3 regions of the Pseudomonas sp. CBS genome follow, and region 2 is predicted to be linked to each of the others. Evidence: predicted binding sites of a transcription regulator. Region 2 holds the regulator's gene; each other region holds the start of a gene.

Region 1 (4,472 bases), 2.0 Mb from region 2:
ACACGAAACTCACGTCGTCCTGAGCTTGCGCCTGCAAGCCTGACCCGTTGAGCAACTGGCTCAAACCTTGTTCGGCAGAATACTCCCCATGCAATCCGACAGATTGGCGGCCCTGAGTCTGCGCAGGCGTGCTGGAAAGCGTGATGCCTGCCTGACGGGCGAACTGATTGAGCGCATCGCTCAGCGGGCCTGCAGGGATGTCATAGCGCTGGCTGATACGCTCGACGCCGCTATCAGCCGCGACACCGGCCACCGGCAGCAAGCCGATGCCCATTGTGGTCGACAGCAACGCTGCGCGTACGGCTTTACCGAGCAAAGGGTAGGAAGAGGGTGGGTTACTGAAAAAACGCACAGTCATTGTCGAGATCCGTAGAGGTCGCTGAAGGCAGATTGAATTGCTTACTGTCTAAGCCGGACTTACGGAAAAAAGCCGCCAAAAATAAATCAGGTGCGACAGAAATAATCAGGCCTGACGCTCCAGGCTCACCCACCAGCGTGTGCGATAGCGCAGGCGCACAGGCAGCGTCTGCGGAAGGATTGCCAACAGCTTCTCGGTGTCTTCCAGGCGAAAAACACCCGACAGGCGCAAGTCTGCGATATCACTTGAACAGCCCAGATAGCCCTGGCGATAGCGCCCCACCTCCGCCAGGAAGTCGGCAAGACGCATGTTGCGGGTGACGATCAATCCGTCCGCCCAGGCCCCAGTATCCATATCCGAAGCCGGCGCGAGAACGGCCCCGTTCTGACGCACCACGTAGCTTTCTCCTGCATGCACTTGAGTGAACAGTCCGTCGGCGGTATGGGGTGAATGAATCGCGACGTTGCCTGAAGCCACGCTCAAGCGTGTGCAATCACCGTCCTGACGCACCACAAACCGCCCGTTGATGCCTTCGAACAAGCCATGGCGGGTGCGAACCAGCAACGGTGCGGTCGCAACAGCGCCGCAGGTCACCAGGATTTCCCCGCGTACCAACGTGATCAAGCGTTGCTGCGGGTTGAAGTCCAGGTCCACCGCGCTGTCGGTGTTGAGCTGCAGGCGTGTGCCATCCGGCAGTTGCACGCTGCGACGCTCGCCGGTGGTGGTAGCCAGGTCCGAGGTCCAACGCTGCCAACCGGTGAGGTCTCGGCTGACCCAGGCCGCCGAGCCCATCAACAGCACACCGGACAACACCTTCAACGCTTGCCGGCGACCGAGGCGCTGGGCACTGTTCTCCAGCGCCGCATGGGCGCCAGGAATCGCCGCTAACTGGCTGCTCAACTCATGTTGCAGCGCCTGCACGCGTTGCCAGGCCAACTCGTGTTCATGATGAGCTTCACGCCAGTGCTCGCACTGCGCCTTCAACCGGACATTCGCGCGATTGTTACGCAAGCGCAGCATCCAGCTGATGGCCTGCTTGACCACCTGCGGGTCGGGCCCGGAGCGCGCCGTGTTATCCATCGAGGTCATGCCTCATACCGCAGCACATAACAGTGATACAGGGCCTCGGCGACATACCGCTCCACCGAGCGCAACGACACGCCCATCTGCTGCGCAATCTGCTTGTATGTCAGCCCGTCGCACTGAGCCAGTAGAAACGCCTTGCGCACCTTGGGCTTGAGTCCGTCCAGAAGCCGGGCGACGCACTCCAGCAATTCCAGAATCAGCGCACGCTCTTCAGCACTCGGTGCCAAGGCGTCGGGCAAATGCGCGATGGACTCCAGATAGGCGCGCTCGATTTCTTCGCGACGCCAATGATCGATCACCAGGCCTCGGGCGATGGTGCGCAGGAAGGCCCGAGGAGCCTTGAGTTCGAAGCGTTCGGTTTTTTGCAGCAGGCGCACGAACGTGTCCTGCGCCAGGTCCGCCGCATCTGCCGCATTGCCCAGTCGGCTGCGCAGCCAGGTGTTCAGCCAGCCATGATGGTTGCTGTAGAGCGTCTGTACTGCGTACTCGGAAGAGGGCATTCACGCGGCCTGGCAAAGCGTCACAAATGATAATTAGTCGCATTGTCGGCAAGGCTGAAAAATTTTGCAACTCCTGCCATCGGAGGGCTACCGCTGGTCGGCTTCTGACGCAAAAAGCAGATGCTTCTCACAAATTCCTAAGATTTATCCTGACTTGGCCGACAGCCTGACGAGCCATGCGTGCACCGAAATAGAGCAGTCACAGAGTCTGCCTATCCCGTTATATGGAATGTTGCATCCGGCACGCTCACCCCCTTTTGGCAAAAAGAAGTCAATGAAATGAATCTCAAGTTCAGTCATAAAATTCTGTTGGCCGCGTCAGGCGTAGTGGTTCTGGCCTTCGCGTTATTCACGTTCTACAACGACTACCTGCAGCGCAACACCATCCGGCAAAACCTGGAATCGTCTATCCAGCAGTCCGGTGAGCTGACCGCCAGCAGTGTGCAGAACTGGCTCAGCGGCCGGGTACTGGTGTTGGAAAGCCTGGCGCAAAACGTGGCCCACCAGGGCAGCGCTGCCGATCTTCCGGGGTTGGTCGACCAGTCGGCATTTACCTCCAACTTCCAGTTCACCTACGTCGGTTCAACCAACGGTGTGTTCACCCAACGGCCCGACGCCAAAATGCCGGATGACTACGACCCGCGTCAGCGTCCCTGGTACAAACAAGCGGTGGCCGCCGACAAGACCATGCTCACGCCGCCCTATATGGCAGCGGTAGGTGGGCTGATCGTGACCATCGCGATGCCGGTGAAAAAGAATGGCGAACTGCTAGGCGTGGTTGGCGGTGACCTGAGCCTGCAAACCCTGGTGAAGATCATCAATTCGGTGGATTTCGGCGGCATCGGCCATGCATTCCTGGTCAGCGGTGACGGCCAGGTGATCGTCAGCCCGGACCAGGACCAGGTGATGAAAAACCTCAAGGACATCTATCCGGGCACCAACGTACGCATCGATAAGGTCAGCCAGGAAGTGGTCCTCAATGGCCAGGAACGGATCCTGTCCTTCACCCCGATCAGCGGGTTGCCGAATGCAGATTGGTACATCGGCCTGTCGATCGACAAAGACAAAGCCTACGCACCGCTGGGCAAGTTCCGCACCTCGGCATTGATCGCCATGTTTATTGCAGTCGCCGCCATCGCGGTGTTCCTGAGCCTGCTGATCCAGGTCTTGATGCGCCCGCTGACCACCATGGGTCGCGCCATGCAGGACATTGCCCAGGGCGAGGGTGACTTGACCCGCCGCCTGACCGTGGAAAGCAAGGATGAATTCGGTGACTTGGGCAGTGCCTTCAACCAGTTCGTCGAGCGTATTCACGCGTCAATTTCCGAAGTTTCCTCGGCTACCCGCCAAGTACATGACTTGTCCCAGCGTGTAATGGCCTCGTCCAACGCATCGATCGTCGGCTCCGACGAACAAAGCGCCCGCACCAACAGCGTGGCCGCGGCAATCAACGAGCTGGGTGCCGCCACTCAGGAAATCGCGCGCAACGCCGCTGATGCTTCGCAACACGCCAGCGGTGCCAGCGAGCAGGCTGATGACGGGCGCAAGGTGGTGGAGAAAACCATCCTCGCGATGTCGGAGCTTTCGCAAAAAATCAGCCTGTCCTGCACACAGATTGAAACCCTGAACGCCAGCACCGACAACATTGGCCACATCCTGGATGTGATCAAAGGCATCTCCCAGCAAACCAACTTGCTGGCCCTCAACGCTGCGATTGAGGCTGCGCGCGCCGGTGAAGCGGGACGTGGGTTTGCCGTGGTGGCGGATGAAGTCCGCAACCTGGCGCACCGCACCCAAGAGTCGGCCGAGGAGATCCACAAAATGATCACCTCGTTGCAGATTGGTTCGCGTGAGGCCGTGACCACGATGAACGCCAGCCAGACCTCCAGCGAAGAAAGCGTCGAGGTCGCCAACCAGGCCGGTGAGCGCCTGGTCAGCGTGACTCAGCGGATCGTCGAGATCGACGGGATGAACCAGTCGGTAGCGGCCGCCACCGAGGAACAGACTGCCGTGGTGGAAACCCTCAACGTCGACATCAACCAGATCAACCTGCTGAACCAGCAAGGCGTGGCCAACCTCAACGAAACCTTGAAGGATTGCGACGCGCTGTCTCAACAGGCCAACCGGCTGAAGCAGTTGGTCGACAGTTTCAAAATCTGATGATTAACCTGTAGGAGCGAGCTTGCTCGCGAAGAACGTCAACGGTAACGCAGCGCTATCAGATAGCCCGTTTCGCCTATTCGTTTTTCGCGAGCAAGCTCGCTCCTACCGTTCAGGCAAGCATCGCCCGCACATTCTCCAGCGCGCTGTCGGCGAATGCCTGCACAAACGGCTCAAACCCTTCCATGCCCTGTTCAACCGGTTCGGCGATGATCGTCCAGGTCACCCGTGAGCAGCGCTCTCCCAATGCTTCGACATCCATGGCTGCCCACAGCCGTGCCACGCCCAAGGTGTTGTAAATCGTTGTCCAGGTCATGTGCATGGCCTGCTCGTCCCGGCTGTTGAGTTGTTCCACCACCAGATTCCCA
Region 2 (4,472 bases):
TGGCGCTGCGGCCACCGCGTCCGGGGCAAACTGGCCCTTGCCGTGCAACTGGTCGAGCAACGACTCGAACTCGGCGTCGGTAATGTCTTCAGTGGTCGGCACCATGGCCGGCGTACTGGCCGCCGGAGCTTCGGCTTCGGCCTTGACGGCGTTCAGCGAGTCCAGCAGTTGTTCAAATTCGCTGTCGGTCACGTCGCCCGCGGGCTCGGCGACAGGCTCAGCCACCGCTTCGACCACCGGCGCATTGGCCGCAGGTTCCGCCAGGCGCGCCAGGGCGGCCAGCAGTTCCGGAGTGGCGGCCGTGATCGGTGCACGTTCGCGCACTTCACTGAACATGCCGTTGACCGCGTCCAGCGCTTCCAGGATCACGTCCATCAGTTCCGAGTCGACGTGTCGCTCACCCTTGCGCAGGATGTCGAACACGTTCTCGGCGATGTGACAGCACTCCACCAGCTCGTGGAGCTGGAGGAAGCCGGCGCCCCCTTTTACAGTGTGAAAACCGCGAAAAATTGCATTGAGCAGGTTCGCATCATCCGGTCGGCTTTCCAGCTCGACCAGTTGTTCCGACAGTTGCTCTAAAATTTCGCCGGCCTCTACAAGGAAATCCTGAAGGATTTCTTCATCGGCGCCGAAGCTCATGGGTGTGCTCCTTAGAAGCCTAAACTGGACAGCAAATCGTCTACGTCGTCTTGCCCGGATACAACGTCTTCACGTTTATCGGCATGAATCTGCGGACCTTCACCCTTGGCGAGGTGTTTTTGTGGATCTTTTTCAGAAAGGATCGCTTCGCGGTCATGTTCGATGCCGGCAAACCGGTCAACTTGACCCGCCATCAACACCAGTTTGAGCAGGTTGCTCTCCACTTCGGTGACCAGTTGGGTCACGCGTTTGATCACCTGACCGGTGAGATCCTGGTAGTCCTGGGCCAGCAGAATGTCATTCAGGTTGCTGGAAACCGTGCGGTTTTCCTGCTCACTGCGGGACAAAAAGCCTTCAACCCGACGCGCCAGCTCACGAAACTCTTCAGCGCCCACTTCCCGACGCATGAACCGGCCCCAGTCAGTGCTCAGGGCCTTGGCTTCACTGGCCATACCGTTGACCAGAGGCGTGGCGTTTTCCACCAGGTCCATGGTGCGGTTGGCCGCCGCCTCAGTCAGCCTGACCACATAGGACAGGCGTTCGGTGGCATCCGTGATCTGCGAGATTTCTTCGGCCTGGGGCATGTGCGGGTCAATCTGAAAATTGACAATCGCACTGTGCAACTCACGCGTGAGCTTGCCCACTTCCTGGTACAGGCCGCGGTCACGGGTCTGGTTGAGCTCATGGATCAACTGCACCGCGTCACCGAAATGGCCTTTTTCAAGGCTTTCGACAAGTTGGTGAGCATGTTTTTTCAGGGTCGACTCAAAGTCGGCCTGCGATGATTCTTTATGCTCCATAGCTCCCCCGTGGCAGCATCAATGACCGATGCGTTCGAAGATCTTTTCGATCTTCTCTTTCAAGGCCAGTGCAGTGAATGGCTTGACCACGTAGCCGTTAACCCCGGCTTGGGCGGCTTCGATGATCTGTTCACGCTTGGCTTCAGCGGTCACCATCAGCACAGGCAGGCTGCGCAGTTTTTCATCAGCGCGCACGTGGCGCAGCAGATCGATACCGGTCATGCCCGGCATGTTCCAGTCTGTTACCAGAAAGTCGATGCTCCCGCTGTTGAGGATCGGAATCGCCGTAATGCCGTCATCCGCCTCGACCGTGTTAGTGAACCCAAGGTCACGCAACAGGTTTTTTATGATCCGCCGCATCGTTGAGAAGTCATCAACGATGAGGATTTTCATGTTCTTGTCCAATTCGACCTCCAAGCAGTCTTAAACGCGCCCAGCACCTGGGCGCGCCATATCAATCAACAGGCGTTACACAAAAAGGACTACCGGGGGCGCACCACGGGCCAAGCCCGTCCGGGCGCAGAGCCTGGACGGTATCGTTCGCAGTGTCCCCACACTGCCTGTCAGCGCGCTCGCCACTCTCCCAAACGCCCCCGCAAGCGGGCCGCGCACTGGCTGTGTAACTGGCTGACTCGCGATTCGCTGACCCCCAGGACCTCACCGATTTCCTTGAGGTTCAGCTCTTCGTCGTAGTACAGCGCCAACACCAGTCGCTCACGCTCCGGCAAATTGGCAATCGCGTCCGCCAGCGCACGCTGGAAGCGTTCATCTTCCAGATCGCGTGACGGTTCGAGATGAGCACTCGCGCCGTCCTCGTGCAGCCCTTCATGTTCGCCGTCCTGCAAAAGGTCGTCGAAACTGAACAGGCGGCTGCCCAAGGTATCGTTCAAAATCCCGTAATAATCGTCGAGACTCAATTGGAGTTCGGCCGCAACTTCGTGATCTTTAGCGTCGCGACCGGTTTTTGCTTCAATTGAGCGAATTGCGTCACTCACCATCCGCGTATTGCGGTGTACCGAACGCGGCGCCCAATCACCTTTACGCACTTCATCGAGCATGGCTCCACGGATACGAATCCCCGCGTAGGTCTCGAAACTCGCGCCCTTGCTCGCGTCGTATTTGGTCGACACTTCGAGCAAGCCGATCATCCCGGCCTGGATCAAGTCTTCGACCTGGACACTGGCGGGCAAGCGCGCCAGCAAGTGATAGGCAATGCGCTTGACCAGGGGCGCATAGCGCTCGATCAATTCGACCTGACTGTCACGTGCCGACTTCTTGTAAAGGTTGTAGCCGCTGGCTGTCATAGCACCGGTCCTGCGCTCGTCTGATGCACCAATCGCTCGACGAAAAACTCCAGATGCCCCCGAGGGTTGGCGGGCAACGGCCAGGTATCGACCTTCTGGGCAATAGCCTTGAACGCCAATGCGCACTTCGAACGAGGGAACGCTTCATAGACCGCACGCTGCTTTTGCACGGCCTTGCGTACGCACTCGTCGTAGGGAACTGCACCAACGTATTGTAAGGCGACATCGAGGAAGCGATCTGTGACCTTGGTCAACTTGGCGAACAGATTGCGCCCTTCCTGCGGGCTTTGGGCCATGTTGGCCAGCACGCGGAAGCGGTTCATGCCGTAGTCGCGGTTGAGCAGCTTGATCAGGGCGTAGGCGTCGGTGATCGAGGTTGGTTCATCGCACACCACCAGCAATACTTCCTGGGCTGCGCGCACGAAGCTGACCACGGATTCGCCGATCCCGGCGGCGGTGTCGATCACCAGCACGTCGAGGTTGTCGCCGATGTCGCTGAACGCCTGAATCAGGCCGGCATGCTGCGCCGGGCTCAGGTGCACCATGCTCTGGGTGCCGGAAGCGGCCGGCACGATGCGAATCCCGCCAGGGCCTTGCAACAGTACGTCGCGCAGCTCACAGCGGCCTTCGATCACATCGGCCAGGGTATGTTTGGGCGTCAGTCCCAGCAGAACGTCAACGTTCGCCAGACCCAGGTCAGCATCCAGCAGCATGACGCGACGGCCAAGCTCTGCCAGAGCCAGGGACAAATTCACTGACACGTTAGTTTTCCCGACGCCACCTTTGCCGCCGGTCACCGCGATCACCTGTACGGGATGCATGCTGCCCATTTTATTTCTTTACCTTGTCTTGCTTAGACGCAGGCTACATAAGTTGGCCGCGTGAACTGCTGGCAGGCCATCGATGTAGATACTTTGCAATGTGTTCATATTGCCTCAGCCGACACGCTTGTTCGGGCTGTGGTAGAGGTCAGCAAACATGTCAGCCATCGCTTCCTCACTCGGTTCTTCCTGCATTTGCACGCTGACAGCCCGGCTGACCAACTGATGACGGCGCGGCAGATGTAAATCATCCGGGATCCGCGGCCCGTCGGTCAGGTAAGCAACCGGTAATTCATGACTGATGGCCAGGCTCAATACTTCGCCCAGGCTCGCCGTCTCATCCAGTTTAGTCAGGATGCAGCCCGCCAGCCCACAGCGCTTGTAGCTGTGATAGGCGGCGGTCAATACCTGCTTCTGGCTGGTAGTGGCCAGTACCAAATAGTTTCGGGATTTGATCCCGCGCCCGGCCAGGCTTTCCAGCTGCATGCGCAGGGCCGGGTCGCTGGCTTGCAGGCCGGCGGTGTCGATCAGCACTACGCGCTTGCGCAGCAGCGGGTCGAGGGCGTTGGCCAGGGACTGGCCCGGGTCGACGTGGGTCACCGGCACATTGAGGATGCGGCCCAGGGTCTTGAGTTGCTCCTGGGCGCCAATGCGGTAGCTGTCCATGCTCACCAGCGCGATGTTCTGTGCGCCGTACTTGAGCACGTAACGTGCGGCCAGCTTGGCCAGGGTGGTGGTCTTGCCCATGCCGGCAGGGCCGACCATGGCAATCACGCCGCCTTCTTCCAGGGGTTCGATTTCCGGGGTGACGATCATCCGCGCCAGGTGGGCCAGAAGCATGCGCCAGGCCTGGCGAGGTTCTTCAATTTGCGTGGTCAGTTGCAGCAGGTCGCGGGACAACGGGCCGG
Region 3 (4,472 bases), 2.2 Mb from region 2:
CTGTAGGAGCGAGCTTGCTCGCGAAAAACGTCAACGATAACGCGGGCATCCTGAATACACGCGCCGTACCGGTTTTCTTCGCGAGCAAGCGCGCTCCTACATTTTAGGGTGGATTTGCCTGCGCGGGACGCGGATAGTTCGTCCCATACACAGGACAATAGGCCGACCATGCAAGATCTGAATGACCTCTACTATTTCGCCAAAGTAGTGGAAGCCGGCGGTTTCGCCGCCGCCGGCCGGCTGCTTGGAATTCCCAAGTCGCGGCTGTCGCGGCGCATTGCCGAACTGGAAGAACGCCTCGGCGCCCGCTTGCTGCAACGCACCACCCGCCAACTGACCCTGACTGCCGTGGGTGAACGCTACCTGCGCCACTGCCAGGCAATGCTGCTGGAAGCGGAAATGGCCGATGAGGCAGTGGCCAGCATGTCCAGCGAACCCCGTGGCCGGCTGCGGGTCAGCAGCCCAGTGGGCCTGGCTCACCAATTCCTGCAGACCGTGGTGGCGGAGTTTCTCACCGCCAACCCGCTGGTGCAGTTGGACATGACCCTGGTCAACCGCCGCGTCGACCTGGTGGCCGAAGGCATTGATGTGGCCTTGCGCGTGCGCGAGCTGGGGGATGAAGACCCGTTGCTCGTCACCAAGCGCCTGCGCCAGGCCCAGACGGCGATTGTCGCCAGCCCCGGCTTTGTGCGTGAGCGGCAGATCAACAGCCTGGAAGACCTCAAGCAATTGCCGGTGCTGGGCGCCCTGGAAGCCGACCGCATGGTGCACTTCCGCATGCTCAGCCCGGAGGGCAACAGCCACGACCTGGTCATGGAAGCCCGATTGGGCATCGACGATTTCCTGGTACGCAAGGCCTGCGCCCTCGCCGGCCTGGGGTTTACCGTGCTACCCATGATGTATTGCGAGGAAGAATTGGCCAGCGGCCAGTTGGTGCAGCTCCTGCCCGAATGGTCCTTGCCGGGCGGTTGGTTGCAAGCGGTCTACCCACATCGACGCGGCGTGTTGCCGGCCGTGCGGGCCTGGATCGACCACCTGGATAACGCCTTCAAAGGTTGCGGAGACCGTTTGCTATGAGAATGACTGAAGAACAAGTCGCCACTTTTTGCCTGGGCTTGCCCGGTGCGCGGGAAGATTACAAATGGGGCGGCGTGCGGGTGTTTTCGATTGCCGGCAACAAGATGTTTGCCTTGCAGAACCTGCGGGGTGACTCGCTGGCGTTCAAGGTCGACAAGGAGTTGTTCCTGGGCCATGTAGATCGCCCCGGCATCCATCCGGCGCCGTACCTGGCACGGGCGCAATGGATCATCATGGAAACGCCCTACCCGCTGGGCGCTGAAGAACTGCGTGGCCTGTTGCAGCGTTCCCACCAATTGGTGGTGAGCAAGCTGCCCAAGCGCACGCAGGTCGGTTTGTTGCTAGAAAATCGAGAGTAGCGTGCCACCGAGGAACAACTGGTCAATCCAGAACACCTGGTGCAGCAACACGATCAACCAGAACACCACCTGATAAGACACCTTGCGCGTCTTGTGGCGGAACACCTGCTGGGCAATCAACGCCCCCGGCCAACCGCCTGCCAGCTCCACCGCATGCAGGACGTTTTCCGGGGTGCGCCAACTGTTTTCACGGGCCTTGCGCTTGTCGCTCCAGTACAGCAGGAACGCCACCACACTGACCCCGCCATAGGCCACCAGCGGGATCAACGAAACCCCGCGGTACCCCAGCAACGCCGAACCAAACAGCGGCGCGGCGCACAACAGCATCAACACCAGCGCCTTCAAGCGCGGATGCTGGATGTTCATGGCTTGACGGCTGACCAGTCGATCCAGCCGAACTGCCAGGAGGCCAGGATCACCAGGCCGAAGGCGATCCGGTACCAGGCAAACGCCGCGTAGCTGTGGCTGGCGATGAATTTGAGCAGCGCCTTGACCGCGATCATCGCGAAGATGAACGAGGTGACGAACCCGATGGCGAACACCGGCAGGTCATCGGGCTGGAACAGGTGGCGGTACTTGTAGCCCGAATACACCGCCGCGCCGACCATGGTCGGCATCGCCAGGAAGAACGAAAACTCAGTGGCGGTCTTGCGCGACAGGCCGAACAACAGGCCGCCAATAATGGTGGCACCGGAGCGCGAGGTGCCCGGGATCATCGCCAGGCACTGGGCGAAGCCGACCTTGATGGCGTCCTTCCAGGTGATGTCGTCGACGGTTTCGGCGTGCACTTCATGTTGGCGACGCTCAGCCCACAACATGATGATGCCGCCCACTACCAATGCCGCCGCTACGGTGATCGGGTTGAACAGGTAGTGTTTGATCAGGTCGGCGAAAATCACCCCCAACACCACCGCCGGCAACACGGCGATCATCAGGTTGACGGTGAAGCGCTGGGCATTGCGCTGGGTCGGCAAGCCGATCACCACGTCGAGGATCTTGCGTCGAAACTCCCACACCACCGCCAGGATCGCGCCCAGCTGGATGATGATATTGAACGCTTCAAAGCGCTCGCCACCGAAGTTGATCAAATCGGCCACGATAATCTGGTGCCCGGTACTGGAGATCGGCAAAAACTCCGTCAGCCCTTCCACAACCCCGAGTATCAGTGCCTGTACGGCGGTCCAAAGATCCATCGATTCCCCCAAAGGTCATGCCCGCGGCATGCCTCGTTCATATTTTTTAGACGTTCACTAACGAAGAGTGCGCTGCAAGCACAGTGCAAATAATCAAGGCCGAACTGCGAAAATTCCGTGAAAAATCAGGGCAGGACTCAGGTTTTTTGATTCTGGGCCGAAAGCCTATCAGACAAGCCGGAAATGTCGATGCAGCACCCAAAATTATAAGAACACGGAGTGACAGGACCATGAACAGTTTGCGCAATATGTCTATCAGCCGGCGACTCTGGCTGATCCTGATCGTCGCCGTGCTGATGCTGCTAACCCTCGGCCTGCTTATGCTCAAGCAGATTCATGGCGACCTGTACCAGGCCAAGAGTGAGCAGACCCAGCGTGTGGTGCAAACCGCCAGCGGGATTCTGACTTATTATCACAGCCTCGAAACCAGCGGCGTCCTGACCCGTGAAGCGGCGCAGAAGCAAGCCTTGAGCGCGGTACGTGGCCTGCGCTACGGCAAGGACGACTACTTCTGGATCAATGACCTCACGCCCGTGATGATCATGCACGCGGCCAACCCCAAGCTCGACGGCCAGAACCTTTCGGCCATCCGCGACCCGGACGGCTTTGCGGTGTTCAACGAGTTCGTGATCCTGGCCAAGGCCAAGGGCGCCGGGATGGTGAATTACCGCTGGCCCAAGCCCGGGGCCGATGCGCCGGTGGCCAAGACCTCCTATATCCAGCTGTTCGAACCCTGGGGTTGGATCATCGGCTCCGGCGTGTATGTCGATGACGTGCAAGGGGAGTTCCGGGTCCAGGTGTTGAAAGCCTCAATGGTCGGCCTGGTGATTGCCGTGATCATGGCCCTGCTGGTGGTGCTGATTGCCCGCAGTATCGTGCGCCCGTTGCAGCAAGCGGTGAACGCGATGGCCAATATCGCCAGTGGCGAAAGCGACCTGACCCGCACCCTCGACACCCACGGCCAAGACGAGGTCACTCAACTGTCCCGGCACTTCAACAGCTTTACCGCCAAGTTGCGGCAGGTGGTCGGCCAGCTGCAGACTTGCGCCAATGCGTTGGGCCAGTCATCCACTGAACTGGGCAGCAACGCCAGCGACGCCCATGACCGCAGCCAGCAGCAATCGCAGCAAATGGAACTGGTGGCGACGGCGATCAACGAAGTCACCTATGGCGTGCAGGACGTGGCCAAGAACGCCGAGCACGCCGCCAGCGAAATGCGCGATGCCCAGGTACAGGCCGAACAGGGCCAGCTCAATATCGACGGCAGCCTGCAACGCATCGACCAGCTCTCCAGCACCATCAGCCAGGCGGTGGAGGTGATTCGTACGCTGTCGACTGAAAGCACGCAGATTGGCGGGGTACTGGAAGTGATCCGCTCCATCGCCGACCAGACCAACCTGCTGGCCCTCAACGCCGCCATCGAAGCGGCCCGCGCCGGGGAACAAGGCCGTGGCTTTGCGGTAGTGGCCGATGAAGTGCGGCTGCTGGCCCAGCGTACGCAAAAATCCACCGCTGAAATCCAGGCGATGATCGAGCGCCTGCAAGGTCATTCGGAAGCGGCGGTCAAGGTCATCAGCGACAGCCACCAGGCGTCGCAACTGACCATCGAACAAGCAGGCCAGGCCGGCGCGAGCCTCACCGCCATCGGCCAGGCTTTGCGTAATCTCAATGGTTTGAACGCCTCGATTGCCAGCGCCACGTTGCAGCAGGCGCATGTGGTGGAAGACATCAACCAGAACGTGACCCAGGCGGCCGGTTTGTCCCACAGCACGGCACTGGCGGCGCAGCAGTCCAGCGTCGCGAGTGCGCACTTGAAGGGCCTGAGTGAACAGCTCGACAGCCT

The links. The regulator FliA, encoded in region 2, starts transcription of late flagellar genes. The targets are predictions, from matches to a motif close to CTAAAGTTTNNNNNNNNNNNGCCGNTAA.
Region 1: NVB75_RS20700 (methyl-accepting chemotaxis protein) is a predicted target of FliA. The motif match lies at 2,082-2,109, and genes of this name have one in related genera.
Region 3: NVB75_RS01275 (methyl-accepting chemotaxis protein) is a predicted target of FliA. The motif match lies at 2,766-2,793, and genes of this name have one in related genera.

The regions. Positions count from the first base shown of each region.
Region 1 covers NZ_CP102929.1:4,493,482-4,497,953, forward strand. The annotation lists gene NVB75_RS20685 (TonB-dependent siderophore receptor) at 1-358, opposite strand, end outside; gene NVB75_RS20690 (FecR domain-containing protein) at 464-1,447, opposite strand; gene NVB75_RS20695 (sigma-70 family RNA polymerase sigma factor) at 1,444-1,944, opposite strand; gene NVB75_RS20700 (methyl-accepting chemotaxis protein) at 2,224-4,104, shown strand; gene NVB75_RS20705 (SRPBCC family protein) at 4,217-4,472, opposite strand, start outside.
Region 2 covers NZ_CP102929.1:2,474,177-2,478,648, forward strand. The annotation lists gene NVB75_RS10960 (chemotaxis protein CheA) at 1-639, opposite strand, end outside; gene NVB75_RS10965 (protein phosphatase CheZ) at 651-1,439, opposite strand; gene NVB75_RS10970 (chemotaxis response regulator CheY) at 1,458-1,832, opposite strand; gene fliA (RNA polymerase sigma factor FliA) at 2,003-2,743, opposite strand; gene fleN (flagellar synthesis regulator FleN) at 2,740-3,573, opposite strand; gene flhF (flagellar biosynthesis protein FlhF) at 3,679-4,472, opposite strand, start outside.
Region 3 covers NZ_CP102929.1:288,403-292,874, reverse strand. The annotation lists gene NVB75_RS01295 (LysR substrate-binding domain-containing protein) at 169-1,077, shown strand; gene NVB75_RS01290 (MmcQ/YjbR family DNA-binding protein) at 1,074-1,436, shown strand; gene NVB75_RS01285 (DUF1294 domain-containing protein) at 1,419-1,802, opposite strand; gene NVB75_RS01280 (undecaprenyl-diphosphate phosphatase) at 1,799-2,629, opposite strand; gene NVB75_RS01275 (methyl-accepting chemotaxis protein) at 2,860-4,472, shown strand, end outside.